Regions from separate parts of the Streptomyces sp. NPDC024555 genome, predicted to be linked through region 2. Evidence: predicted binding sites of a transcription regulator. Region 2 holds the regulator's gene; the other holds the start of a gene.
What was found. The regulator HspR, encoded in region 2, represses chaperone genes until heat shock. The targets are predictions, from matches to a motif close to TTGAGNNNNNNNNNCTCAA.
Positions count from the first base shown of each region.

Region 1: a site for HspR is predicted at 12,436-12,454, ahead of lon (endopeptidase La). Genes of this name have one in related genera too.

Region 1 covers NZ_JBVHKV010000002.1:477,477-491,898, reverse strand. The annotation lists gene ACZ4FH_RS04765 (aKG-HExxH-type peptide beta-hydroxylase) at 1-778, shown strand, start outside; gene fxsT (FxSxx-COOH system tetratricopeptide repeat protein) at 860-3,847, shown strand; gene ACZ4FH_RS04755 (multifunctional oxoglutarate decarboxylase/oxoglutarate dehydrogenase thiamine pyrophosphate-binding subunit/dihydrolipoyllysine-residue succinyltransferase subunit) at 3,924-7,712, opposite strand; gene ACZ4FH_RS04750 (HAMP domain-containing sensor histidine kinase) at 7,970-9,046, opposite strand; gene ACZ4FH_RS04745 (response regulator transcription factor) at 9,043-9,780, opposite strand; gene ACZ4FH_RS04740 (spermidine synthase family protein) at 10,027-10,719, opposite strand; partial or broken gene ACZ4FH_RS04735 (isochorismatase family protein) at 11,676-12,242, opposite strand; gene lon (endopeptidase La) at 12,477-14,422, shown strand, end outside.
Region 2 covers NZ_JBVHKV010000001.1:56,939-71,360, reverse strand. The annotation lists gene ACZ4FH_RS00310 (Yip1 family protein) at 1-816, opposite strand, end outside; gene ACZ4FH_RS00305 (FG-GAP repeat domain-containing protein) at 957-2,027, opposite strand; gene ACZ4FH_RS00300 ((Fe-S)-binding protein) at 2,558-4,825, opposite strand; gene ACZ4FH_RS00295 (sugar transferase) at 4,919-5,518, opposite strand; gene dnaK (molecular chaperone DnaK) at 5,859-7,709, shown strand; gene grpE (nucleotide exchange factor GrpE) at 7,706-8,350, shown strand; gene dnaJ (molecular chaperone DnaJ) at 8,474-9,658, shown strand; gene ACZ4FH_RS00275 (heat shock protein transcriptional repressor HspR) at 9,660-10,106, shown strand; gene ACZ4FH_RS00270 (helix-turn-helix transcriptional regulator) at 10,233-11,243, opposite strand; gene ACZ4FH_RS00265 ((2Fe-2S)-binding protein) at 11,610-11,930, shown strand; gene ACZ4FH_RS00260 (pyridoxamine 5'-phosphate oxidase family protein) at 12,045-12,449, opposite strand; gene clpB (ATP-dependent chaperone ClpB) at 12,644-14,422, shown strand, end outside.

The DNA of each region.
Region 1 (14,422 bases), on a different contig from region 2:
CGGCGCGCCCGTCGTGCTCGACGACGTCGACCCGTACGGCGTTGAGGTCGGCGATCTGCCGCGCTACGGGCTGAGCGGCGCCGCGCGCGTGGACGACCAGGAGCGCAAGCAGTGGGCCGGGTGCTGGGCCGGTGTCGAGCCCCTGCTCCGGGTCGGCGGTGACCACCGCATCGCCGAGGCGGCCGCGCTGCTGCGCTGTGTGGTGCCCCTCGGCCACGCCGTCGGAGCCGGCCCGGACGGCGGGCGCGCCGCGCACTGCAGCGGCACCAGGCAGGAGGCGTTCGGAGCCGTACTCAGCAGCAAACCCGCCACTCCCGCCTACTTCGCCTCGACCCTCGTCCACGAACTCCAGCACACCAAGCTGGCTGCCCTCGCCACCCTCGTACCGCTCCACCGCGAAGATCCGACCCCGCGGTACTTCGCTCCCTGGCGCCCCGACCCCCGGCCGTTCGACGGTCTGCTCCAGGGCGCCTACTCGCATCTGGCGCTCGCCGACTACTGGCAGCGGTTCGCCCTCCACGCTCACCAGGTCACCCACCGCGACCTGGCCTGGGCCGAACACGCCCGCTGCCGCGAACAGGTCGGTGCCGTGCTTCCCGCGCTCGCCGGCTCGGCGGCGTTCACCGCCGAGGGCCGGACGCTGGTCAACGAGATGATCTCCGTCTACCACCGTCTGGACGACAATCCGCCCCCCTCGGGGCACCTCGCGCGCGCACAGGCCTACGTGAGCACCGCCAAGGTGATATGGCAGCAGAGGAACGGCTCGCGACGGCAGTGAGAAGCCGGTGATTCCCATCGGAGCGACGAACGGCTCCGGTATATGTTGGCAAGGCTCGTATCGAGGCAGGGAGACGGTTGAATGCCCGGAACGCGTAAGCACGTTGGAGCAGCCGGGGCGAACGCCGTCACGATCAGTTTCGCCGGCTTCAACCGCGCCTGGGCGGCGTGGATCACCGACCGGCTGGAGCGGCGCGGTGTGACGGTCGTCCAGCAGCGGTGGGACCCGCCGGTGTCGATCCCCCTGGAGGAATCGCTGCGGGACCTCAGGCTCGCCCGCGGTCGTGTCCTGGTGCTCCTGAGCGACTGGTACTTCCAGCTCGGGCCCCGCAGCCACGAGGAGTGGAACCAGGCCCTTCGTTCCGAAGTGGCCCCCTACTCCGACCGGTTCGCCGCCGTGTCCGTCACCACCTCCGCGCTCCCCGGGGCCACCTCCGCGCTGGCGGCGGCCGACCTCACCAACGTCGGGGCCGAGGAGGCGGAGCGGCGGCTGCTCGTCCGGCTGGGCCTGCCCACCGACCCCCTGCCCGGGGCGGCCTCCCCGGGGCCCCGGTTCCCGGCCGACACACCGCAGGTGTGGGGCGGGGTGCCGCGCCGCAACATCCGCTTCACCGGCCGGGAGCAACTGCTCGCCGACGCCTACCGGGCGCTCCAGGAAGCCGGTCCCGGCGCCGGGGTCGTCACCCTGCACGGCATGTCCGGCGTCGGCAAGACGCAACTGGCCGCGGAGTACGTCTACCGCTTCGGCTCCGAGTACGACGTCGTCTGGTGGGTGCCTGCCGACCGGCGCGCGCTCTACCGGCAGAAGCTCGCCGAACTCGCCCCGGAGCTGGGGCTGTCCACCGGCGTCGAATACGGCGAGCGTCTGCGCGCCGTACGCGACTCGTTGCGCCGCGGCGACCCGCACGCGCACTGGCTGCTGATTCTGGACGGTGCCGACGAACCCGACCAGATCGGGGACCTGCTCCCGACCGGCCCCGGCCACGTCCTCATCACCTCCCGCAACCCGGAGTGGAGCGAGCACAACAGCAACCTTGTCGAGGTCCCCGTCTACCGGCGGGACGAGTCCGTGGCCTTCATCCGCCGCCGCGCCCCGCGTCTGACCCCGGCCGAGGCCGACCAGCTTGCCGAGGCACTCGAAGACCTGCCGCTGCTCCTCGACCAGACCGCGGGCTGGCTCAACGACTCGGACCTGTCGGTCGAGGAGTACATCGAACTCCTCGAAGGCGGGATCGACCAGGACGTCGTCAAGGTCTCCGCCGACTTCCCGCTCGCGTTCCAGACCGCCTGGTCGATACTGCTGAACAAACTCCGGGACACGGTCCCCGAGTCCGTCGACCTGCTGCGCCTGTGCAGCTTCTTCGCGCCTGGCTCCATCCCGGTGCGGCTTCTCAAGGACCTGCCGCCCGGCGACCTGCCAGAACAGGTGTCCGGATTGATGAGTGACCCCCTGCTGTGGAACAAGGCGATCAACCAGCTCCGCCAGTACTCCGTGGTCCGGCTGGAATCCCATGAACTGGGCGTCGACACCACGTCCTCCGGGGAATCCCTCTACATGCACCGCATGGTCCACCAGATCGTCGGACACGACATGACCGAGGAGAACCGTCAGGAGTTCATCGACGTCGTCCGGCGCGCCCTGGCGGCAGCCGATCCGGGGCGCCCCACGGACACCCGCCTGTGGCCGACGTACGCCGAGATCACTCCGCACCTGAAGTGGGCCGACGTCCTCAGGAGTTCCGATCCGGCCGTGCAGAACCTGGTGCTCAACTGCCTGCGGTACATGTACCTTTCGGGGGAGTACCGGGCCGGCATCAAGCTGGGTGAACGCGCCATGGCCGCCTGGCGGGAGCTGTTCGGCGAGGGGCATCCCAGGATCTGGGACGTCAGCTACCACTACGCCAACCTGCTCAGGGCCGTCGGCGACTACTCCGGCACCGAGGCCATCGAACGCGCCGTGGTGGAGCGTCTGCGCGTCGAACGCGGTCCCGACGATCTGGAGCATCTGCGCGCAGCCTCCGGGCTGGCCGCCGATCTGCGGGGCCTCGGCCGGTACGACGAAGCGCTGGAATTCTCCAGCTCGGTCCTCACCGCCTACCGGAGACTGCTGGGCGAGCAGGACTCGCGGACGCTCAACGCACAGAGCAACCTGGCTGTCACCCTGCGGCTGTTGGGCCGGTACCAGGAGTGCCAGGACCTCGACCAGCGCACGCTGGAATCCCGCCGTCAGCTCCTGCGGCACCGGCACACCTGGACCCTCTACTCCGAGATCGCCTACGCCACCGACCTGCGCCTGCTCGGCCGCTACAACGACGCCTTCTCCCTCCAGAACCAGAGCGTCCACGTACACCGCCGTGTCATGGGGGCGGACAACCCGCAGACCCTGCGCGCCGAGTACAACCTCGCGCTGTGCCACTACCGCAATGGTGAGCGGGCCAAGGCGACCGACTTGTTCACCCGTGTCCTCGAGCGATGCGAACGGGTCCTGGGCGAGGGCGACCCGCTGACGATGATGTTCGCGGCCGGCCAGAGCTGCTTCGCCCGCGAGCACGGCAACATCGACCAGGCCAGGGCCATAAGCGAGAGAGTGGTCAGCGGTTACGCGGACATGCTGGGCGAGGGACATCCGTACGCGGCCGGTACCCGCTCCAACCACGCCATGATCCTGCGCAACGTGGGGGAGCGGGAGCACGCTCACGTCCTGCTGGAGGAGTCGCTCGCCACCATGAACCAGGCCGTCGGCGAGAACCACCCGTGGACGCTGGGCTGCGGCATCAACGCCTCGGCGCTGCGGAACCTCGTGGGTGATCCCGAGGGCGCGGCCGCGTTGACCGACTCCGTGGTCACCCGTGCCGTCGAGGTCCTCGGCCGGACCCATCCGCTGACGTTGTCGGCGCGCATCGCCCACGCCGCGGACCTGCGGGGCCTACGTGACCGGCAGAAGGCGGAGAAGATCGAGAACGAGGCGCTGGAGGACCTGGCGGCGACCCTCGGCCCGCAGCACACCCATACCGTGTCGGCCCGCTCCCGCAACCGCCCGTACTGGGACTTCGAGCCGCTGATCGCCTGAGCCGCCCGAACACACCGATGGGGCCCGCCCCGCGAGAGAATCGCGGGACGGGCCCCATCGGTGTACTGCCTGCCGGTCAGGCCTCGAAGACCTCCGCGACCAGCTGCGCCTGCTCGGCCTGGTGGCGCTTGGCCGAGCCGACCGCCGGGGACGAGCTGTGCGGCCGCGAGATGCGGCGCAGGCGCTCGCCGTGCGGGACGTCCGCGCCGACGGCCAGGTCCAGGTGGTCGATCAGGTTCAGGGCGATGAACGGCCAGGCGCCCTGGTTCGCCGGCTCCTCCTGGGCCCAGAGGTACTTCTCGGCGTTCGGGTACTTGGCGATCTCGGCCTGGAGCTCGGCACCCGGCAGCGGGTACAGGCGCTCCAGACGGATGATCGCGGTGTCCGTGACGCCGCGGCTCTGACGCTCGGCCTCCAGGTCGTAGTAGACCTTGCCGGCGCAGAAGACGACCTTGCGGACGGCGCTCGGGTCGACGCTGTCGTCGCCGATCACCGGGCGGAAGCCGCCGGTGGTGAACTCCTCCGCCTTCGAGGCCGCCGCCTTGAGGCGGAGCATCGACTTCGGGGTGAAGACGATGAGCGGCTTGTGGTGCGGGTTGTGCACCTGCCACCGCAGCAGGTGGAAGTAGTTCGACGGCAGGGTCGGCATCGCGACCGTCATGTTGTTCTGCGCGCAGATCTGGAGGAAGCGCTCCGGGCGGGCGGACGAGTGGTCCGGGCCCTGGCCCTCGTAGCCGTGCGGCAGCAGCAGCGTGACGCCGGAGGTCTGGCCCCACTTCTGCTCGGCGGAGGAGATGAACTCGTCGACGACGGTCTGCGCGCCGTTGACGAAGTCACCGAACTGGGCCTCCCAGATGACCAGCGACTCCGGACGGGCCAGCGAGTAGCCGTACTCGAAGCCCATCGCCGCGTACTCGCTGAGCAGCGAGTCGTAGACGTTGTACCGGGCCTGGTCGTCGGCGAGGTAGAGCAGCGGGGTGTAGTCCTCGCCGGTCTTCTGGTCGACGAGCACCGCGTGGCGCTGACCGAAGGTGCCGCGGCGGCTGTCCTGGCCGGCGAGCCGGACCGGGGTGCCCTCCATCAGCAGCGAACCGATGGCCAGGGTCTCGCCCATGCCCCAGTCGATCGTGCCGTTCTCCACCGAGGTGGCGCGGCGCTGCATCTGCGGCATCAGGCGCGGGTGGACGGTGATCGAGTCGGGGATGTTGACCTGGGACTCGGCGATCCGCTTGACGACCTCGGCGGAGACCGCGGTGGTCACGGCCACCGGGAACTCGGCCTGCGGGTCGGAGACGTGCGGCTGCGCCGGCTGCGAGGTGGCCTCGCGGACCTCGGCGAAGACCTTCTCCAGCTGGCCCTGGAAGTCCTGGAGCGCCTGCTCCGCCTCTTCGAGGGTGATGTCGCCGCGACCGATCAGGGACTCGGTGTAGAGCTTGCGCACCGAGCGCTTCTTGTCGATCAGGGTGTACATCTGCGGGTTGGTGAACTCCGGGTTGTCGCCCTCGTTGTGACCGCGGCGGCGGTAGCAGATGAGGTCGATCACGACGTCCTTGTTGAACGCCTGCCGGAACTCGAAGGCGAGCCGCGCGACGCGGACGACGGCCTCGGGGTCGTCGCCGTTGACGTGGATGATCGGCGCCTCGATCATGCGCGCCACGTCCGTGGCGTACATCGAGGAGCGCGAGGACTCCGGGGCGGCGGTGAAGCCGACCTGGTTGTTGATCACCACGTGCACGGTGCCGCCGGTGCGGTAGCCGCGCAGCTGCGACATGTTGAGCGTCTCGGCGACGACGCCCTGGCCCGCGAATGCCGCGTCGCCGTGGAGCGCGACGGGCAGGACGGTGAAGTCCGTGCCGCCCTTGTTGATGATGTCCTGCTTGGCGCGGGCGATGCCCTCCAGGACCGGGTCGACCGCCTCCAGGTGCGAGGGGTTGGCGGCCAGCGAGACCTTGATCTGCTCGCCGTCCAGTCCGGTGAAGGTGCCCTCGGCGCCCAGGTGGTACTTGACGTCGCCGGAGCCGTGCATCGACCGGGGGTCGAGGTTGCCCTCGAACTCGCGGAAGATCTGGGCGTACGACTTGCCCACGATGTTGGCGAGGACGTTGAGCCGGCCGCGGTGGGCCATGCCGATGACGACCTCGTCGAGGCGGGCCTCGGCGGCGGAGTCGATGACCGCGTCGAGCAGCGGGATGACGGACTCGCCGCCCTCCAGCGAGAAGCGCTTCTGGCCGACGTACTTGGTCTGCAGGAAGGTCTCGAAGGCCTCCGCGGCGTTCAGCCGGCGCAGGATGCGCAGCTGCTCCTCGCGCTCGGGCTTGGGGCGCGGGCGCTCCACCCGGTCCTGGAGCCACTTGCGCTGCTTCGGGTCCTGGATGTGCATGAACTCGATGCCGGTGGTGCGGCAGTACGACTCGCGCAGCACACCGAGGATGTCGCGGAGCTTCATCATCGTCTTGCCGGCGAAACCGCCGACCGCGAAGTCCCGCTCCAGGTCCCACAGGGTGAGGCCGTGCTCGGTGATGTCCAGGTCGGGGTGCTTGCGCTGGTGGTACTCCAGCGGGTCGGTGTCGGCCATGACGTGGCCGCGGACCCGGTAGGAGTGGATCAGCTCGAAGACCCGCGCGGCCTTGGTGACGTCGTCGTCGTGCGAGGCGTCGATGTCCTTGAGCCAGCGGACCGGCTCGTAGGGGATGCGCAGCGCCTTGAAGATCTCGTCGTAGAACTCGTTCTCGCCGAGCAGCAGCTGGGAGAGGACCCGCAGGAACTCGCCGGAGGCGGCGCCTTGGATCACCCGGTGGTCGTACGTCGAGGTCAGGGTCATGACCTTCGAGATGCCCAGCTTGTTCAGGGTGTCCTGGGAGGTGCCCTGGAACTCCGCCGGGTAGTCCATCGCGCCGACGCCCATGATGAGGCCCTGTCCGGGCATCAGGCGGGGCACCGAGTGGACGGTGCCGATGCCGCCAGGGTTGGTCAGCGAGGCGGTGACGCCGGTGAAGTCGTCCATGCCGAGCTTGCCGTTGCGGGCGCGGCGGACGATGTCCTCGTAGGCCTGCCAGAACTCGAAGAAGTTGAGCGTCTCGGCCTTCTTGATGGCCGCGACGACCAGCTGGCGGTCGCCGTTCGGCTTCACCAGGTCGATGGCGAGGCCGAGGTTGACGTGCTCCGGCTTGACGAGGGTCGGCTTGCCGTCCTTCTCCGCGAAGGAGTAGTTCATCGCCGGCATGGCCTTGAGGGCCTGCACCATCGCGTACCCGATGAGGTGCGTGAAGGAGATCTTCCCGCCGCGGGCCCGCTTGAGGTGGTTGTTGATGACGATGCGGTTGTCGAAGAGCAGCTTCACCGGGACGGCGCGCACGGACGTGGCCGTGGGCAGCTCCAGCGAGGCGTTCATGTTCTTCGCGACCGCGGCCGACGGGCCGCGCAGCGTCACGTACTCCGGGCCGGCCGGGGCCTCGGTGTCCGCGGCGGCCTTCGCCTTCGCGGCGGGGGCCTTCGCGGCGGGCGCCGGGGCGGCCTTCGCGGGGGCGGCCTTCGCCGGGGCCGGGGCCGCCGGGGCGGCGGGCGCGGCCTGGGCCGCGGGCTTCGGGGCGGCAGCGGCGGGCGGTGCGGCCGGTGCGGCGGCCGGGGCCGCCGGGGTCACGGGCGCGGCACCGGGAACGGGCTTGTCCGCCGTGCCGGACGTACCCGGCTTGTAGTCGGCGAAGAAGTCCCACCAGGCGCGATCGACCGAACTGGGATCCTGGAGGTACTGCTGGTAGATCTCGTCGACGAGCCACTCATTGGGGCCGAAGGCAGCGGCCGGGTTCGTACCCGGGCCTGCTTGGTCGGTCGAGATGCTCGAGTTACTGGGGGACTGAGACGACACGGCGGCAACCGCCCTCTTCCGCTTCACAAGGTGATGGACAGCGGAAATCAAGGCTACGCCTCCCTGACCATTCCTTGCAGGCCGGGCCGGGCTTCGTCGTGCAAGTCACATCGGAAGACGGGTTTCGGCGCAGGAAATGGCGGGAAACAAGCCTGGTTCCGCTTCAGTCCGGGTACGCGAGGCCGAAGGTACGGCCCCCTGGACCGTACCCCTTGAACAGAACACGCAGAACGTGCCCTTCCGGTTCGAACCCTATGTCAACCTCGGGGCTGAGGGATCCCCGGAAGAGTGACGCGTATGCGGCAGCCGCGCGCGGATTCGGCCACGCCGATCCGGCCCCCGTGCAGATCCACCGCCCAGCGGGCGATCGCCAGGCCGAGGCCCGTGCCGCCGTCGCTGCCGGGGCCGTGCGGAGAGGGCACCTCGCCCCGGTTGAAGCGCTCGAAGACCCGGTGCCGCTCGGACTCCGGGATGCCGGGACCCTCGTCCGTCACCTCGATGAGCAGTGACTCGGGCTGCGGGCCGCGCCGGGCCAGGACGGTGACCCGGCCGTGCGGCGGACTGTGCTTCACCGCGTTGTCGATGAGATTGGCCACCACCTGGTGCAGGCGCTCCGCGTCGGCGTGCGCGGTCAGCTCCGGCGGCGAGACGTCCAGATGCAGATGGACGTCCTTGCGGGAGTGGTTGCCCGAGCCCGAGGAGAGCCGGCGGTGCGTGGCGGCCAGGTTCGCCTCCTTGAGGACCCCGGAGAGATAGGGCCACACCTCGAAGCGGTTCGCCTTCAGCGTGACCACGCCGTTGTCCAGCCGGGACAGGTCCAGCAGCGTCTCCACCAGCCGGCCGAGCCGCTCGGTCTGCTTCAGCGCCGTGCGCATCGTCTCGGGATCGGCGGAGGACACCCCGTCCACCACGTTCTCCAGGACGGCCCGCAGCGCCGCGATGGGTGTGCGCAGCTCGTGCGAGACGTTCGCCACCAGCTCCTTGCGGTGCCGGTCCACTGCGGCCAGGTCGTCCGCCATCAGGTTGATCGTCTGGGCCAGGTCGCCCAGCTCGTCGCGCCGGTCGGCGCCGCTCACCCGCCGGGTGTAGTCGCCGTGCGAGATCGACCGGGCCACCGCCCGCATCTCGTCCAGCGGCGCGGTCAGGCCGTGCGCCACGAACTGGGTGATCAGCAGCGTCGCGATCACCGAGAACACGGTGATGAAACGCAGTTCCGTACGGGTGCGCAGCGCGACCATGAGCAGCCCGGTGGTGATGAACACCGAGACCACGACCAGTGTGCCCAGCTTGGCCTTGATGGAGAACGGCCGAAGCCCCGGTCCGGGCGGTGTCATGGCGCGGGGGTCTCCAGCGCGTAGCCGACGCCGTGCACGGTACGGATCCGCTCCGCGCCGATCTTCCGGCGCAGCGCCTTGATGTGACTGTCGACGGTGCGGGTGCCCGAGGCGTCCGCCCAGTCCCAGACCTCCGCCAGCAGCTGCTCCCGGGAGAGCACTGCGCGCGGGGTGTTGGCCAGGCAGACCAGCAGGTCGAACTCGGTCGGGGTGAGGTGCACGTCCTCGGCGCGGACCCGGACCCGCCGCTGGGCGTGGTCGATCTCCAGCTCGCCGAGGCGCAGTATGCCGCTGCGGGGCGTCACGGCGGCCAGCGCGGCCCGCTCCACCCGGCGCAGCAGGACGTGCACCCGGGCCGCCAGCTCGCGCATGGAGAACGGTTTGGTCATGTAGTCGTCGGCACCGACGCCGAGCCCGACCAGCATGTCCGTCTCGTCGTCCCGGGCGGTCAGCATGAGGACCGGGACGGGCCGCTGGGCCTGGACCCGGCGGCAGACCTCCAGGCCGTCGAAACCGGGAAGCATGATGTCGAGGACCATCAGGTCCGGCTGCCAGGCCTCGGCCGCGTCCACGGCCGCCGGCCCGTCGAGCGCGGTCTGCACCAGGAAGCCCTCGGCCCGCAGCCGGGCGGAGATGGCATCGACGATCGTGGCGTCGTCCTCGACCACCAGCACACGGCGCTGCGCGCCCGGGGTGGCCGCGACACCTGTGTGGGTGGTGTGTGTCTGTTCCATCGCCCCGCCCCTGCCCGTTCTCACGGGGGTCATTCCCCCGGACGTACGGTCTTCGCTCGTGGATTTCGTGGGTGATCCCGCTATCGGTCAGCAGCGTAGAGGCAGCGGACGGCATCCGGCTACGCAGGGTGCAAGCCGGCACGGGCGCGCGGGGCGCGGAACGGGCGCGGGGAAGAGGCGGAGTGTCGCGCTTGTGGCGCTTGGCCCCCGGGCGTCCCGGGGGCCCGCATACCCGGTGGGGGGATCTCAGGCCGGCCGGATTGCGAGATGAACCACGTCGGGCACACCTCGGGCAACGCCCACTTCTTCGGTACGCACCCCCGTGAATCCGGCATTCCGCAGGGCTTGTTCGAACGTCTCGGACGGTTGTGCCGACCACACCGCGAGCACCCCGCCCGGCGTGAGCCGCGCCCGGCAGTCCGCCAGACCGGCCGGCGCGTAGAGGTTCCCGTTGTCCTCCGTCACCGTCCAGTCCGGCCCGTTGTCGATGTCCAGGCACAGTGCGTCGTAACAGTCCGTAGTCATATGCAGATACGTGACGAGGTCCGTCGTCAGGATCTCCGTCCGCGGATCGGCGAGCGCCGGCCCCGAGATCCCGGCCAGCGGTCCGCTCCGGTGCCAGTCGACGATGGCCTCCTCCCGCTCGGCGACCGCGATCCGCCCCCACCGGGGCTCGTCGGCCGCGCGCGCCAGCGAGAATCCCACCCCCAGCCCCCCGATCAGCACCGCCGGATCCGTCCGCTCCGCCGGCAGCGCCTCCAGCGCGGCATCGATCAGCAGCCGCTCGGACCGCCCGTCCGAGGTGTCCATCAGGAAGCACCCGTTCGCGATGATCTCGAAGTCGTCGCCCCGCCTGCGCAGCACGACCTCTCCGTACGGCCCCTCCCGGCGGTCCAGGGTCACGGGGGCGAGGGCGTCGGGGCCGAAAGCAGCAGGCATGGCGCGGGAATCTCCGGTGGGTGTCCGTCGGTCGGTCTCCCGCCATCCTGTCGCGACGGGGGCGGGCGGGGCCAATGGGGCCGTGGGCGCGGGGCGGCGCCCCGTCAGGGACGCGGCGTCTTCTCCCCGTGCGCCGCGAGGTGCTCGGCGGCCAGCCACGGCGCCAGGTCGTCGACGAGGAGGGAGAGGACGGCGGGGTCGGCGCTCGGGGTGCGGGCGACGTGGGCGGCGGTGCGGATCTGCTCCGCCCGGTCCGGGGCGTCGGGGCGGTAGCGGGCGAAGAGCTCGGCGGAGCGGGCGAGGTCGCTGGTCCAGCCGCCCCACTCGGGCATGACGAGGGTGAAGGCGGTGCGCACGAGGCGCCGGGCCACGCCCCGGCTCAGGGCGCGGCGGGCGTCGTCCGTGGCGGCCTCGGCGGCGCGGGCGCGCCAGCTCGGGAGCAGGAGGCACAGATCGCCGTTGGTCTCGCGGGCGAGGAGCGAGGTGGGGCGGTAGCGGGGGAGCCGGCCCGCGAGGTCGTCGCCGAGCAGCGGGGTGCAGAGGCAGGCGGTGAAGAAGCCGAGGTCGTGCCGTTCCAGCCGGCTGAGCAGCGTGTCGGCGGAGGCCAGCAGCACCCCGGCGCCGTCGATCACGTCGAAGGCGGCGTCGAGTTCCGCCCCGAGGGCGTCGGCGGCCCTCCGGTCGGCGTCCGTGGGCGCCGAGCGCAGGGCGATCTGCAGATCGAGGTCCGAGACACCGGGGACGGCGGTGCCGCGCGGGACGCTGCCGTAGACGTACGCGCTGTCGAGCCGGTCCGGGCCGAAGGCGGCGGCGATCGCCTCGCGCGCGGCCGCCACCACGGGGGCGAACTCCTCGGTGACCCGGTCGAGCGCGCCCTCGCGCCGGATCAGGCCGTCCCGGTCCAGGCCCCGTTCCGCGTACGTGCCGGCGGACCGCGCCCCTCCGGCCGGGAACGGCGGCGCGGCGAAGGACACCCGGGCGGCCGGTGTCGTCACGTCGGCGTCGGCGCTGATCGCCCAGGCGGTGACCCGGGACACCACGGCGGCCGGGACCGCCCCGCTGATCCCCGGCACGGCCGGGACGTCCTGTGTGGCGTGGGCGTCATGGGGGAGGACCACCCGGTAGTCCCGCTCCAGCGCGGTACGGGCCGTCGCCTGGACGCACATCTCCGACATCACCCCGCACAGCGCGACCGCCTCCACCCCGGCCCCGCCCAGCAGCGCGCCCAGGGGCGTCCCCGCGAACCCGTCGTCCCGGGTCTTGCGGACCACGAACTCCGACGGGCCCGGCCGGACGGGCAGGTGCAGCTCCCAGCCCGGGGTGTACGGGGCGTCGCCCGACCCCGGGCCGCCGTCGTTCTGGAGGTGCACCACCAGGGCGCCCGCGGCCCGCGCCCGCGCCAGCAGCCCCGCCGTCCGCTCCAGCAGCGCGTCCGCGCCGGGCACGGCCCGGTCGCCGGTCACCCCCGCCTTCTGCACATCGACGACGATCAGGGCCTGGACGGGAAGCGGGAAGCCGGTCATGGGGCCATCCTGTCGGGCCGGGGCGCGCCGTTCCACACGATTCCCGCCCGGCCGCGGGCGGAGGACGGGACCGGGGACTACCCGGGGCCCGCGCCGTGTTGGCAGGGGTGTCCGGAAGCGGCGTCCCCCGGACGGCGTACCGCGATCGCTCACAGCGAACACACCCTCGGGAACATTGGGCGGCTCATATGCATTGAGTCCACATAGCTCAACTTGAATGCCGAAGGGGAGATCATGGCTACTGAGTCCACTGCCGTCACGCCGCTGGTTCTGCCTGTGCTGCCGCTCGACGACGAGGTCGTGCTGCCCGGCATGGTGGTGCCTCTGGACCTGTCCGACACCGATGTGCGCTCCGCGGTCGAGGCCGCGCAGGCCGCCGCCCGTGACGGCGGCGGCAAGCCCGAGGTGCTGCTCGTCCCGCGCATCGACGGGACCTACACCGGGATCGGTGTCATCGGCACGGTCGAACAGGTCGGCCGGCTCTCCGACGGCGACCCCGGCGCGCTCATCCGCGGTCGCGGAAGGGTGCGGATCGGGGCCGGGACCAGCGGCCCCGGCGCGGCCCTCTGGGTGGAAGGGACCCGGGTCGACGTCTCCGTCCCCGACCCCCTCCCCGGAGCCGTCGCCGACCTGGTCAAGGAGTACAAGGCGCTCGCCACCAGCTGGCTGAAGAAGCGCGGCGCCTGGCAGGTCGTGGACCGGGTCCAGCAGATCGAGGGCGTCTCCGCACTTGCCGACAACTCCGGATACTCCCCCTTCCTCACCACCGCCCAGAAGGTGCGCCTGCTGGAGACCGCCGACCCGGTCGCCCGGCTGAAGCTCGCCATCCAGTGGCTCGGCGAACACCTCGCCGAACAGGACGTCGCCGAGTCCATCGCCAAGGACGTCCAGGAGGGCGTCGACAAGCAGCAGCGCGAGTTCCTGCTCCGCCGCCAGCTCGACGCCGTACGCAAGGAGCTGTCCGATCTCAACGGTGGGCCTGGTTCGGGCGCAGACGAGTCCGACGACTACCGGGCCCGCGTCGAGGCCGCCGACCTGCCCGAGCACGTCCGCGAGGCCGCGCTCAAGGAGGTCGACAAGCTGGAGCGCTCCTCCGACCAGAGCCCCGAGGGCTCCTGGATCAGGACCTGGCTCGACACCGTCCTCGAACTGCCGTGGACCGAGCGGACCGAGGACGCGTACGACATCAGGGGCGCCCAGGAGATCCTGGACGCCGAGCACGCCGGCCTCCAGGACGTGAAGGAACGCATCACCGAGTACCTCGCCGTGCGCAAGCGCCGGGCCGACCGCGGTCTGGGCGTCGTCGGCGGGCGGCGCGGCGGCGCGGTCCTGGCCCTCGTCGGCCCGCCCGGTGTCGGCAAGACCTCGCTCGGCGAATCCGTGGCGCACGCCATGGGCCGCAAGTTCGTCCGCGTCGCGCTCGGCGGCGTCCGGGACGAGGCGGAGATCCGCGGCCACCGGCGTACGTACGTCGGCGCGCTGCCCGGCCGTATCGTCCGCGCCGTCAAGGAGGCCGGTTCGATGAACCCGGTCGTCCTGCTCGACGAGATCGACAAGGTCGGCTCCGACTTCCGGGGCGACCCGGCCGCCGCCCTCCTCGAAGTCCTCGACCCGGCGCAGAACCACACCTTCCGCGACCACTACCTGGAGGTCGAACTCGACCTCAGCGACGTCGTCTTCCTGGCCACCGCCAATGTGCTGGAGGCCATCCCGGAGGCGCTGCTCGACCGCATGGAGCTGGTCAGGCTCGACGGGTACACGGAGGACGAGAAGGTCGTCATCGCCCGCGACCACCTGCTCCCGCGCCAGCTGGAGCGGGCCGGTCTGGAGAAGGACGAGGTCACCCTGGACGAGCCGGCGCTGCGCAAGCTGGCCGGCGAGTACACCCGGGAGGCCGGGGTCCGGAACCTGGAGCGGGCCGTGGCCCGGCTGCTGCGCAAGGTCGCGGCCCAGCACGAGCTGGGCGACCGTGAGCTGCCGTTCACGGTGGGCGAGGACGATCTGCGCGGTCTCATCGGCCGTCCGCACCACGTCCCCGAGTCCGCCCAGGACCCGGCCGAGCGCCGTACCGCGGTGCCGGGTGTGGCCACCGGGCTCGCGGTGACCGGAGCCGGCGGTGACGTGCTCTTCGTGGAGGCCTCGCTGGCCGATCCGGAGACCGGGGCGTCCGGACTGACCCT
Region 2 (14,422 bases):
CGAGGTGAGCAGGGCCGCGGCGGCCAGCCAGGTGATCCAGCCGAGCAGCTGGACCAGGGAGTTCTCGCCGCCCAGGAACATCGCGAAGACCAGGCGCGGCACGTCCGTGATCGACATGATGAGCATGGACAGGCCCACCGTCGGCTGCCAGGCGCCGTCGCCGCCGAGCTGGCGGGCGAGCGTGTGCGTGACCGCGCCGAGGATCAGACCGCCGATCACGAAGGCGGCGCCGGTGATCAGGACGTACGGGACGGCGGTGTTGAGCGGGGCGTGGATCGTGTCGTCGCGGGCCTCGTCGAAGCCGAACAGCGCCAGCAGGCCGTAGAGGAACGTGACGATCAGCGCCGGGCCCCAGACCGCGTAGTCGCGCATCTGCCAGAACGTGGGGTTGGGGCGCGTCACGATGCCCGTCAGCAGCTGCTTCCAGTGCAGTCGCGGGCCGGCCGGCTGGGCCGGGGCCTGGCCGGCGCGGTAGGTCTGTCCGTCGCCGTAGGGGTCCTCGTTGACGCTGAAGGCCTGCGTGTGGCCCGGGTTGTTGGCGTACGGGTCGCCCTGCTGCGGGTAGGGGGCGTGGCCGTGCTGCTGGGGGTACGGGTCGCCGAAGTACTCCGGCTCGCCGGCACCGCCCTGGTAGCCGTTGTCGTACCCGCCCTGGTGGCCGCCGTGCGGCGGGGCCCCGTGGCCTCCCGCCTGCGGCCATGGCTGCTGACCGTACGGCGCCGGTCCCTGACCGCCGTACGGCTGCTGCCGCGGTTGCTGATGCCCTTGCTGCGGGGTGCGGTTGTCCCGGCCGCGTCCGATCCTGAATCCAGCCACGTCATCGAACGTACCTGGTCCGCACGGGCCGGGTGGATGGGGCGGGGGAACTGGCCCGCCTTTGACGCCCACCTGTGACATCCCCTAAGGGAACCCCGGGGGGTTGTCCCCCCCGGTACGGCGCGGGGCCGGCGCGGTGGTCAGCCCGCCGTGAACAGCGCGGTGGTGAACGTGATCAGGGGGCGGTTCGGTGTCGACGCCGGGTACAGCGCGATCAGGTCCGCCGTCTCGCCCCGGTGGGTGCGGACCACGAGGTCCGGCTTCCGGTCGCCGTCGAAGTCGCCGTACCGCTCCAGCAGAGTCGTTTCCGCGCGGGCCGGTGACGTGCCGGCCCCAGCTCGCAGCGGCGCCGTGGGGAGCGGCGCGGGCGGCGCCGGGAAGCGGTACGTACCGCCGGGGCGGGTCGGGCCGTCCGGGGTGCCGCGCAGCCGCGCCGCCCGGCCCGCGGTGTGGGGGGTGTGGGGGCGGGCGGCGTACACCAGGTCGTCGTACCCGTCCCCGTCGAGGTCCGCCCGGGGCTCCGGTGCGAACAGATAGGCGCCCGCCCCCGGAACGGTGCCGCCGGCCGCGTGCGGGCGGCCGTCGCGGGTGAACGGCCCGCGCAGGAAGCTGAACCGCCCCTCGCTCGCCGTCACGGCCAGGTCCGGCTTCCGGTCGCCGTCGAAGTCGCCGCAGACCGGGTGGTCCGGCCACTCGTTGCCGAAGCGCGCCCGGTCCGGGATGCGCAGCGTCACCGCCCGGCCCGTGAGGCCCCCGGGCGAGCCGAAGAGGACCTGGAGCGGGACCGGCGGCCTGCCGATGCCGTCGTACGGGGGGTCGGTGCCCACGACGAGGTCCGTGAAGCCGTCCCCGTCCAGGTCGCAGGCGGTCTCCGCGTCGAACGCCGAGGGGAGGGTGTCGCCGATCTTGGCCGCGTGGGTGCGGGCGGCGAGCAGCTGGCGCGTCGACGGGTCGAGGCCGCCGTCCTCGGAGCCGTAGACGACACCGATCCCGGCGTCGTCGCCGTGGCTGTCCGACGCGGGCTTCACCAGGTCGTTCAGGACGAGATCGCGATGGCCGTCGCCGTTGAAGTCGTACGGGACGCGGCTGCCGGTGCCGTGCGGTACGGGGTGGCGGGCCGCGCCCGCCAGGCCGGAGAGCGCGGTGGGCGGGGTGTCGCCGTTCTTGTCCGGGGCGTCGGACGAGCCCCCGCAGGCGGTGAGCAGAAGCAGGAGTCCGAGCCCGAGAACGCCGGCGGCCTTCCCCCGGACCGGGCCGGCCGCGCGTGCCCGGTCGGCTGTGTGCGCCCGTTTCGTGGGCCGGTCGGCCGGGGGTGCCTGGGCCGCCCTTTGCGCCCGGTCCGCCGGCGTCGCGGCTTCCGCCCGGCCGTCCCGTATCGGCTCCGCCGTGCGTCCCCGGTCCGTGGGCCGGTCGGCCGCGCGTGCCCGGTGGTTCTGCGCGAGCCCCGCCGGGCGTACGAGCCCCGCGGCTTCCGCCCGGCCGTTCGGTATCGGTTCCGCCGCGCGTGCCCGGTTCGCCCCGGTGCCGGGCGGGCCCGGGGCCGGGGCCGCTTCTGTGTTGCGTATCGGCACGGGGTTCCTCCGCTGCGTATCCCCGGAGGAATACCTCGTACGTCTCGTGGGCCGCGGGCGTCCCGGCCGCCCCACATGATGCGTCACGGCGGCGGGAAAGCAGAAGCGGCCGGTCCTGCCCCCGAGGCAGGTCCGGCCGCTTCCGCGCACCGCGGTGGCGCGCTGTCCGGCTACTTCGCCGGTTCCGGCTCCGGCGCGTCGGCCGTCTCCGGCTCGCCCGTCGGATCGGCCGGGGTCTTCACGGACTCCAGCAGCAGCTGGGAGACGTCGACGACCTGGATCGACTCCTTCGCCTTGCCGTCGTTCTTCTTGCCGTTGACCGAGTCGGTCAGCATGACCAGGCAGAACGGGCAGGCGGTGGAGACGATGTCCGGGTTGAGGGAGAGGGCCTCGTCGACACGCTCGTTGTTGATGCGCTTGCCGATCCGCTCCTCCATCCACATCCGGGCACCACCGGCGCCGCAGCAGAAGCCGCGCTCCTTGTGGCGGTGCATCTCCTCGTTCCGCAGGCCCGGGACCTTGGCGATGATCTCGCGCGGGGGCGTGTAGATCTTGTTGTGACGGCCCAGGTAGCAGGGGTCGTGGTACGTGATCAGGCCCTCGACCGGGGTCACCGGGATCAGCTTGCCCTCGTCGATGAGGTGCTGGAGCAGCTGCGTGTGGTGGATGACCTCGAACTCGCCGCCGAGCTGCGGGTACTCGTTGGCGATGGTGTTGAAGCAGTGCGGGCAGGTCGCGACGATCTTCTTCGCGGACTTGGCCTTCTTGGTCGAGTCGTCCTCGTCGTCCTCGCCGAACGCCATGTTCAGCATCGCGACGTTCTCCTGGCCGAGCTGCTGGAACAGCGGCTCGTTGCCGAGGCGGCGGGCGGAGTCACCGGTGCACTTCTCGTCGCCGCCCATGATCGCGAACTTGACGCCCGCGATGTGCAGCAGCTCCGCGAAGGCCTTGGTGGTCTTCTTGGCGCGGTCCTCCAGGGCGCCGGCGCAGCCGACCCAGTAGAGGTAGTCGACCTCGGTGAGGTCCTCGACGTCCTTGCCGACGATCGGGACCTCGAAGTCGACCTCCTTGGTCCACTCGACGCGCTGCTTCTTGGCGAGACCCCAGGGGTTGCCCTTCTTCTCCAGGTTCTTGAGCATCGTGCCCGCCTCGGACGGGAACGCGGACTCGATCATCACCTGGTAGCGGCGCATGTCGACGATGTGGTCGATGTGCTCGATGTCGACCGGGCACTGCTCCACGCACGCACCGCAGGTGGTGCAGGACCAGAGGACGTCCGGGTCGATGACGCCGTTCTCCTCGGCCGTGCCGATCAGCGGGCGCTCGGCCTCGGCGAGGGCGGCGGCGGGGACGTCCTTGAGCTGCTCCTCGGTCGCCTTCTCCTCGCCCTCCATGTCCTTGCCGCCGCCGGCCAGGAGGTACGGGGCCTTGGCGTGCGCGTGGTCGCGCAGCGACATGATCAGGAGCTTCGGGGAGAGCGGCTTGCCGGTGTTCCAGGCGGGGCACTGCGACTGGCAGCGGCCGCACTCGGTGCAGGTGGAGAAGTCGAGGATGCCCTTCCAGGAGAACTGCTCGACCTGGGAGACGCCGAAGACGGCGTCCTCGGCCGGGTCCTCCCAGTCGATCTCCTCGCCGCCGGTCGTCATCGGCTGCAGGGCGCCCAGCGCGACCGCGCCGTCGGCGTTCCGCTTGAACCAGATGTTCGGGAAGCCGAGGAAGCGGTGCCAGGCGACACCCATGTTGGTGTTGAGGGAGACCGTGATCATCCAGATCAGCGAGGTGCCGATCTTGATCATGGCGACGAAGTAGATGAGGTTCTGCAGGGTGCCGAGGGCCAGTCCCTTGAAGGCCAGGACCAGCGGATACGAGACGAAGTACGCGGCCTCGTAGCCGTCGACGTGGTGGATCGCGCCCTCAAGACCGCGCAGGGTGAGGATCGCCAGGCCGATGATGAGGATGACGTACTCGACGAAGTACGCCTGCCAGGCCTTCGAGCCCGCGAACCGGGACTTGCGGCCGGCCCGGGACGGGAGGTTCAGCAGCCGGATGGCGATCAGCACGAGGATGCCGACCGTCGTCATCAGGCCGATGAACTCGATGTACAGCTCGAACGGCAGCCACTCGCCGATGATGGGGAGCACCCAGTCGGCCTTGAAGAGCTGGCCGTAGGCCTGGAGCAGCGTCGGCGGCAGGGTCAGGAAGCCGATCGCGACGAACCAGTGCGCGAAGCCCACGATGCCCCACCGGTTCATCCGGGTGTGGCCGAGGAACTCCCTGACCAGGGTGATCGTGCGCTGCTTGGGATCGTCGGTGCGACTGCCCGCCGGTACCGGCTGTCCGAGGCGGACGAACCGGTAGATCTGCGCGACGGCTCGGGCGAGGAGCGCGACGCCGACGACGGTCAGCACCAGCGACACGATGATCGCGGCGAGTTGCATGGTGGGGGCTCCTCGGGCCTGCTCGGGTGGGATTCAGCGATGATCGCTGATTACTAAGCAGTAACTTAATCAGTCTGTGCTGACACTATCCACTTATTCCGCCGTCCTGTAGCCGGGCAGGCGGTGATCTGTGTCGCTCAGGCGTGCCTTGCCGTGCCGCAGCCGGGCGGCCGTCTCGCGCAGGGGTCCTCCCGCGGCCCGGACCAGGATCGCCAGATCCAGCCGGAGCCGGTGGTGTTCGGCGTAGTGCTGGTCGAGGAGGTCCGCCGCGTCCCACGGCATGGCCGAACGGTGGCGGACCTGGGCCAGACCGGTCAGGCCGGGCCGCAGTTCCAGCCGCCAGTCTCGCGCATCCGTCCGCCGCCCTCGTACCTCGGCCGGCGTGAGCGGTGCCGGGCCGACCAGGGACAGTTCGCCCCGTACGACATGGGGCAGCCGGGACAGGACGTGCAGCCGCAGCCGCCGGGTGCGCAGCGAGCGCAGTGTGAAGGGGCGGCCCCCGGCGCCGATCCGGGGCGCGTGCGTCCAGACGGAGCCGGGGCCGCCGCGTACGGCGAGGGCCAGGGCGGCCGCGGCGATCAGCGGGGCGGCCAGCAGCAGGAGGGCCGTGCCGAGGGTCAGGTCCAGGGCGCGTTTCGCGGAGGGGAGGCGCGGTGTGCGCCCCCGCGTGGACCTCGGTGTACGCGTCTGCATCGTTCGCACCTGCCTGGGTCGGACCGCCCGGTGTCGGCGGATCGGGTGCCGGTTTTGCACGGCTCTCGGCATTTTGTGACAGAACGATCCCACGAGGCGATGATGGGGAGGGGCGTGTGGCCCCCGGGGGTGCGGGGGTGTCGCGCACCGGAGGGGCGAGTCGGGCGCGTACGGCCCGTATGCGAAGGGTGTCCGTTCCGCTTCGGAGCGACGTTTCCCCTGGTCGCGTTGGGTGCGTGCATGTTAGTTGAGTCGACTCGACTCAGGTCTGTTGACTCTGGGGCGGGTGTCATGCATCCTTGAGCCAGATCCACTCAAGTAGTCAGTTGGAGGAATTGAAATGGCACGTGCGGTCGGCATCGACCTGGGCACGACTAACTCCGTCGTCAGCGTTCTCGAAGGCGGCGAGCCCACCGTCATCACCAACGCCGAAGGCGCCAGGACCACGCCGTCCGTCGTCGCCTTCGCGAAGAACGGCGAGGTGCTGGTCGGCGAGGTCGCCAAGCGCCAGGCTGTGACGAACGTCGACAGGACCATCCGCTCCGTCAAGCGCCACATGGGCACGGACTGGAAGATCGACCTCGACGGCAAGAGCTTCAACCCGCAGCAGATGAGCGCCTTCATCCTGCAGAAGCTGAAGCGCGACGCCGAGGCCTACCTGGGCGAGAAGGTCACCGACGCGGTCATCACCGTTCCGGCGTACTTCAACGACTCCGAGCGCCAGGCGACGAAGGAGGCCGGCGAGATCGCGGGCCTGAACGTCCTGCGCATCGTCAACGAGCCGACGGCCGCCGCGCTGGCGTACGGGCTCGACAAGGACGACCAGACGATCCTCGTCTTCGACCTCGGTGGCGGCACCTTCGACGTGTCCCTCCTGGAGATCGGCGACGGCGTCGTCGAGGTGAAGGCCACCAACGGCGACAACCAGCTCGGTGGTGACGACTGGGACCAGCGCGTCGTCGACTACCTGGTGAAGCAGTTCGCCAACGGGCACGGCGTGGACCTGTCCAAGGACAAGATGGCTCTCCAGCGTCTCCGCGAGGCCGCGGAGAAGGCGAAGATCGAGCTGTCCTCCTCGACGGAGACCACGATCAACCTGCCGTACATCACGGCGTCGGCCGAGGGCCCGCTGCACCTGGACGAGAAGCTCACGCGCTCGCAGTTCCAGCAGCTCACCGCCGACCTCCTGGACCGCTGCAAGACGCCGTTCCACAACGTCATCAAGGACGCGGGCATCCAGCTCTCCGAGATCGACCACGTCGTTCTCGTCGGTGGCTCCACCCGCATGCCGGCCGTCGCCGAGCTCGTCAAGGAGCTGACCGGCGGCCAGGAGGCCAACAAGAGCGTGAACCCGGACGAGGTCGTCGCCATCGGCGCCTCGCTCCAGGCCGGTGTCCTCAAGGGCGAGGTCAAGGACGTCCTGCTCCTCGACGTCACCCCGCTGTCCCTCGGCATCGAGACCAAGGGAGGGATCATGACCAAGCTCATCGAGCGCAACACCACGATCCCGACCAAGCGCTCCGAGATCTTCACGACGGCCGAGGACAACCAGCCGTCCGTGCAGATCCAGGTCTACCAGGGCGAGCGCGAGATCGCGGCGTACAACAAGAAGCTCGGGATGTTCGAGCTGACCGGCCTTCCGCCGGCCCCGCGCGGTGTCCCGCAGATCGAGGTCGCCTTCGACATCGACGCCAACGGCATCATGCACGTCGCCGCGAAGGACCTCGGCACCGGCAAGGAGCAGAAGATGACCGTCACCGGCGGCTCCTCGCTGCCGAAGGACGAGGTCAACCGGATGCGTGAGGAGGCCGAGAAGTATGCGGAGGAGGACCACGCCCGCCGCGAGGCCGCCGAGTCGCGCAACCAGGGCGAGCAGCTCGTCTACCAGACGGAGAAGTTCCTCAAGGACAACGAGGACAAGGTCCCCGGTGACGTGAAGACGGAGGTGGAGACCGCGCTCACCGAGCTGAAGGAGAAGCTCAAGGGCGAGGACACCGCCGAGATCCGCACGGCCACCGAGAAGGTCGCGGCCGTCTCCCAGAAGCTGGGCCAGGCCATGTACGCCAACGCCCAGGCCGAGGGCGGCCCGCAGGGCGACCCGCAGCCGGGTGCCCAGGCCGACGGCCAGGACGACGTCGTCGACGCCGAGATCGTCGACGACGAGAAGGACACCAAGGGCGGTGCGGCGTGACCGAGGAGACTCCGGGCTTCGAGGAGGAGCCCGACGTCCCCTCCGGCGCCACCCCCGACGACGCCGAGCCGAAGGCCGCCGACTCCTCCTCGGAGAAGGCGGCCCCGGCCGGGGACGCTGACCGCACCACCGGTCTGACGGCCCAGCTGGACCAGGCACGCAGTGCGCTCAGCGAGCGCACCGGCGACCTCCAGCGCCTCCAGGCCGAGTACCAGAACTACCGCCGCCGGGTCGAGCGGGACCGGGTCACGGTCAAGGAGATCGCCGTCGCGGCGCTCCTGTCCGAGCTCCTGCCCGTGCTCGACGACGTCGGCCGGGCCCGTGACCACGGCGAGCTGGTGGGCGGGTTCAAGTCGGTGGCCGAATCCCTGGAGACGGTCGTCGCCAAGCTGGGACTCCAGCAGTTCGGCAAGGAGGGCGAGCCCTTCGACCCGACGATCCACGAGGCCCTGATGCACAGCTACGCGCCGGACGTCACCGAGACGACCTGCGTGGCGATCCTGCAGCCGGGGTACCGGATCGGCGAACGGACCATCCGCCCCGCGCGGGTGGCCGTGGCCGAGCCGCAGCCGGGGGCGACCCCGGCCGCCAAGGAAGAGAAGACCGACGACGAGGAGAGCGGTGGCGGCGAGGAGGTCTGACATCCTGTCCGACCACCAGGCCGCACACCGCCCGGTCACGGGGCCTCTCGCCCGGACGCTGCCGCACCGCGGCGGGGTCCGTACGGGAGGCCCCCGGCCGATCGTCCGGAAGGAGGGACGTCGATGAGTACGAAGGACTTCGTCGAGAAGGACTACTACAAGGTTCTCGGCGTCCCGAAGGACGCCACCGACGCCGAGATCAAGAAGGCGTACCGGAAGCTCGCCCGCGAGTTCCACCCGGACGCCAACAAGGGCGACGACAAGGCGGAGGAGCGCTTCAAGGAGATCTCCGAGGCGAACGACGTCCTCGGCGACACCAAGAAGCGCAAGGAGTACGACGAGGCGCGCGCCCTCTTCGGCAACGGCGGTTTCCGCGCCGGACCCGGCGGCGCGCAGGGCAACTTCAACTTCGACCTGGGCGACCTCTTCGGGGGCGCGCAGGGCGGCCAGGGCGGCGCCGGCGGATTCGGCGGCGGCGGTCTGGGCGACGTCTTCGGCGGGCTGTTCAACCGGGGCGGCACAGGTGCCGGCCCCCGGGTGCAGCCGCGCCGCGGCCAGGACATCGAGTCCGAGGTGACGCTCAGCTTCACCGAGGCGGTCGACGGGGCCACGGTCCCGCTGCGGATGTCCAGCCAGGCGCCCTGCAAGGCCTGCTCCGGCACCGGCGACAAGAACGGCACCCCGAGGGTCTGCCCGACCTGTGTCGGCACCGGCCAGGTCTCGCGCGGCAGCGGCGGCGGCTTCTCGCTCACCGATCCCTGTGTGGACTGCAAGGGCCGGGGCCTCATCGCCCAGGACCCCTGCGAGGTCTGCAAGGGCAGCGGCCGGGCCAAGTCGTCCCGCACCATGCAGGTGCGCATCCCCGCGGGCGTCCTCGACGGCCAGCGGATCCGGCTGCGCGGCAAGGGCGCGCCCGGCGAGCGCGGCGGACCGGCCGGCGACCTCTACGTCGTCGTCCACGTCGACGCCCACCCGGTCTTCGGCCGCAAGGGCGACAACCTCACGGTCACCGTGCCGGTCTCCTTCACGGAGGCGGCGCTCGGCGGCGAGGTGAAGGTGCCGACGCTCGGCGGGCCGCCGGTCACCCTGAAGCTTCCGGCCGGTACGCCGGGCGGACGCACCATGCGCGCCCGGGGCAAGGGCGCCGTGCGCAAGGACGGCACCCGGGGCGACCTGCTGGTCACCGTCGAGGTGGCGGTCCCCAGGGACCTGGGCGACGAGGCCCGGGACGCCCTGGAGGCCTACCGGAAGGCGACCGCGGACGAGGACCCGCGGGCGGAGCTGTTCCAGGCAGCGAAGGGAGCTTGAGGTGGACGGCCGACGACGCAATCCGTACGAACTCACCGACGATTCCCCGGTGTACGTGATCTCGATCGCGGCCCAGCTCTCGGGCCTGCATCCGCAGACGCTGCGCCAGTACGACCGGCTCGGTCTGGTCTCGCCCGACCGCACGGCCGGGCGCGGCCGGCGCTATTCGGCCCGCGACATCGAGCTGCTGCGCACCGTGCAGCAGCTGTCGCAGGACGAGGGGATCAACCTCGCCGGGATCAAGCGCATCATCGAGCTGGAGAACCAGGTCGCCGCGCTCCAGCAGCGCGTCGCCGAGCTCTCGGCGGCGGTGGACGGCGCGGCGGCGGCGATGCAGCAGCGCGAGGCCCAGGTCCACGCCTCCTACCGGCGCGATCTCGTGCCGTACCAGGACGTGCAGCAGACCAGCGCGCTGGTCGTCTGGCGCCCCAAGCGGCCGAAGGACTGACCCGGAGGGGTTCCCGGCACCGTCCGGGGCCCGTACGGCCCGTACGGCCCGCACAGCCCGCAGGAGAGGCCCGTCATCCCGTTCGCCGGGGTGGCGGGTTTCTCGTGTGCCGGGGGAGGGGCGCGGTCAGGCCTCCTGGTCGAGGATGCCCGACCGGGCGATCAGATAGCCGAGCTGGGCGCGGCTGTTGCTGCCGAGGGCGGCGTTGAGCTTGGCCACGTGGGCGCGGCAGGTGCGGACGTTCATGCCGAGCCGGCGGGCGATGGAGTCGTCGACGTGGCCCTCGACGAGCAGTTGGGCTATGGACCGCTGGACGCCGCTGATCCCGCGGGGCACGGAGTCGTACTTGACCTCCTCGCGGAGGGGGGCGGCGCGGGCCCACAGCTGCTCGAACACCTTGACCAGGTACTCGACGAGGCCGGGGTGGCGCAGTTCCAGGGCGTTCTGGCGGTCGTCCGTCGCCGGGATGAACGCGACCGTGCGGTCGAAGATGATGAGCCGTTCGATGAGCTCCTCGAGGGTGCGGATCTCGACGCTCTCGTCGGCGATGCGCTCGGCGTACGCCAGTATTCCGGGGCTGTGGCGGACCGTGTGCTGGTACAGGGTGCGAATGCTGACACCGCGGTCCACGACGGACAGTCCGCGCTCCAGCGCCTCGCTGAGCCGGTCCTCGCTCCGGCCGCCGCCGGGCTGGACGGTGAGGACCTCGGTCCGGCACTCTGCAGTGGCCAGGTCGAGTGCCGCGTTGATCCGGTTGAAGCCCTCCAGCACGGTGATGGCGTGGGTGGTGGGGGCGTCCTGCGCGCTGATGTCCATGAAGGGTTCGAAGGATTCGGCCAACTGGATCGAGTGGCGGCGCCGTTCCTGGATCTCGCGCTCGATGGGGTTGAGATGCTTGGCCAGGGCGGCCGACGGAGGGACGGGTCTGAGCCAGGCGGCGTCGTCGGGGTCGGGGTGCAGCAGCGCGAAGTCCATGAGGCAGGGGGCGGGTTCGGCCTCGCTCCGTGCGATGCGGCCCGAACGCAGCGCACTTGCGTAGAGACGTCTTCCTTCGTCGCACAGCTCAGTGATGCCATGAGGATGTGTCGGCTTTATATCACTTCTGACCATTTCTCCACCCCCCAGGTTCCTGAACATGCAGGAACATGATGCATCGACTTGGTGGTGTTCGTGTGCCCAGGTGAGACATCGTCTTTGGTGCGGGGGAGAAGAATCCACAAGTGAGGACGAAGCCGACTATGTATAAGCGAATGCTTCGCTCGGCGCTTGCCGCCTCGTTCGTTGCGGCTCTGAGCCTCGGGGCCCTGAGCGCCGGCGACATTGCCTGGAGGAGCGGGTCCGGGGCGACGGCGGGCGACATCGCCTGGTCGACCCGGGCGGGTGCGGCCGGCGACATCGCCTGGTTCGGCGGAAACGCCGCACCGTCCGACATCGCGTGGCGTGTCCAGGCCGCGGCCCCCGGCGACATCGCCTGGGTTCAGCCGACCCGTGCGGGCGCCTGACATGACCACCCCGCCGGACGACCGGACCTTCCGGCGCGAGATGGCAACGGCCTACCGCTCAGGGTGGCACTTCATCGACCTCGTCACGGCCCTCCCCCACCGTGGTGATTCGTTGATGGTCACTCTGTTCGGCGACCCGGTCGTCGTCGCCCGCGAGGACGACGGAGAGGTGCGCGCCTACCGCTGCCTCCGCAAGCCGCGCGGCGCGCCGCAGCCGGTGCGCTGTGCCATCCGGTACGACATGATCTTTGTGAACCTCGACCGGCGTGACCACCAGCTGTTCGAACCCGAAACCATTTCCGCCACCCCCCGCAGTGCCTGAGCGATCCCCCGTCGTTCCACGTCGCTCAGTCACTCCCCCACACAACGGCGCCTCCGTGACCTGAACACGGTGGCGCCGTTGTGCTGTCCGGGTACGGGCGGGGCGCGGGTGCGGTCAGGCCCGTCCGAGCGCCCGGTCGAGGGTGATCTCGATGACGACGCGGTCGGGGTTGGGCGACGGGGTGCGGGTGTAGCGCTCGGTGTGCCGGCGCACGGCCTCGGCGACCCGGTCCTCCTCCGTACGGATCCGGGCGACGCCCTCCAGGGTCGCCCAGCGGCGCCCGCTCACCTGGCAGGCCGCGACCCGGGCGCCGTCCGGGCCGGCGGCCAGGATGTGGGCGGCCTTGCGGCTGTTCCTGTTGGTGATGACCCGGGCCAGGCCCGCCTCGGGGTCGTACGTCACGCAGACCGGCACCACGTGCGGGGTGCCGTCGGGGCGGTGCGTGGTGAGGGCCGAATAGTGGGGCTCGCGCCAGAAGGCCAGGTAGTCCGGGCCGGGATCGCGTACGTCGACTGCCATGGGGCCAGCGTATGCAGGGGCCGGGAGCGCTGCGGTGGCGGGCCGACCGGGGCGCCGGTTCACTCGGAGCGGACGGGTGCGCGCGGAGTCCGCGAAACTGCCTTGAGTGGAATAGACTCAACTTTGTGCACGTTGACTGTGTCAGTCATCAGTATTGAGCCGGAAACCGCCGCCGCAGGAAGGAGACAGCGCACGTGGACGCCGAGCTGACCAACAGGAGCCGGGACGCGATCAACGCGGCCACCAGCAGGGCCGTGAAGGACGGGCACCCCGATCTGACCCCCGGGCATCTGCTGCTGGCGCTGCTCTCGGGCGAGGACAACGAGAACCTGGTCGATCTGCTGGCCGCCGTGGACGCGGACCAGATCGCCGTGCGCACCGAGACCGAGCGGCTGCTGGGCGCCCAGCCCAGCGTGACCGGCTCGACCGTCGCACCCCCGCAGCCCAACCGCGAGCTGCTGGCCGTCATCTCCGACGCCGCCGAGCGGGCCAAGGAGCTGGGCGACGACTACATCTCCACCGAGCATCTGCTGATCGGCGTCGCCGCGAAGGGCGGCCGGGCCGGTGAGATCCTCGACGGGCAGGGCGCCAGTGCGAAGAAGCTGCTGGACGCGTTCGAGAAGAGCAGGGGAGGGCGCCGGGTGACCACACCGGACCCGGAGGGCCAGTACAAGGCCCTGGAGAAATTCGGTACGGACTTCACGGCCGCGGCGCGCGAGGGCAGGCTCGACCCGGTCATCGGGCGCGACCAGGAGATCCGCCGCGTCGTCCAGGTGCTCTCGCGCCGGACCAAGAACAACCCGGTGCTCATCGGTGAGCCCGGCGTCGGCAAGACCGCCGTCGTCGAGGGACTGGCCCAGCGCATCGTCAAGGGGGACGTCCCGGAGTCCCTGAAGAACAAGCGGCTCGTCTCGCTGGACCTCGGCGCGATGGTCGCGGGCGCGAAGTACCGCGGCGAGTTCGAGGAGCGCCTGAAGACCGTCCTCTCCGAGATCAAGGAGAGCGACGGCCAGATCATCACCTTCATCGACGAACTGCACACCGTCGTCGGCGCGGGCGCCGGCGGCGACTCGGCGATGGACGCGGGCAACATGCTCAAGCCGATGCTGGCCCGCGGCGAGCTGCGGATGGTCGGCGCCACCACGCTCGACGAGTACCGCGAGCGCATCGAGAAGGACCCGGCCCTGGAGCGCCGCTTCCAGCAGGTGCTGGTGGCCGAGCCGACCGTCGAGGACACCATCGCGATCCTGCGCGGGCTCAAGGGCCGCTACGAGGCCCACCACAAGGTGCAGATCGCGGACGCCTCGCTGGTCGCCGCCGCGACGCTCTCCGACCGCTACATCACCTCCCGCTTCCTCCCCGACAAGGCCATCGACCTCGTCGACGAGGCCGCCTCCCGGCTGCGCATGGAGATCGACTCCTCGCCCGTCGAGATCGACGAACTCCAGCGCTCGGTGGACCGGTTGCTCATGGAGGAGCTGGCCCTCAAGAACGAGACGGACCCCGCCTCCAAGCAGCGGCTGGAGAAGCTGCGCCGCGACCTCGCCGACAAGCAGGAGGAGCTGCGCGGCCTCAACGCCCGCTGGGAGAAGGAGAAGCAGGGCCTCAACCGGGTCGGTGAGCTGAAGGAACGCCTCGACGACCTGCGCGGCCAGGCCGAACGCGCCCAGCGCGACGGCGACTTCGACACCGCGTCCAAGCTGCTGTACGGGGAGATCCCCGGGCTGGAGCGCGAGTTGGCCGAGGCCGACGAGGCCGAGCAGGAGGCCGCCCGCGAGCCCAAGGAGACCCTGGTCAAGGAGGAGGTCGGCCCCGACGACATCGCCGATGTCGTGGGCGCCTGGACCGGCATCCCGGCCGGCCGGCTCCTGGAGGGCGAGACGCAGAAGCTGCTGCGCATGGAGGCGGAGCTGGGCAAGCGGCTCATCGGGCAGACCGAGGCCGTGCAGGCCGTCTCGGACGCGGTGCGCCGC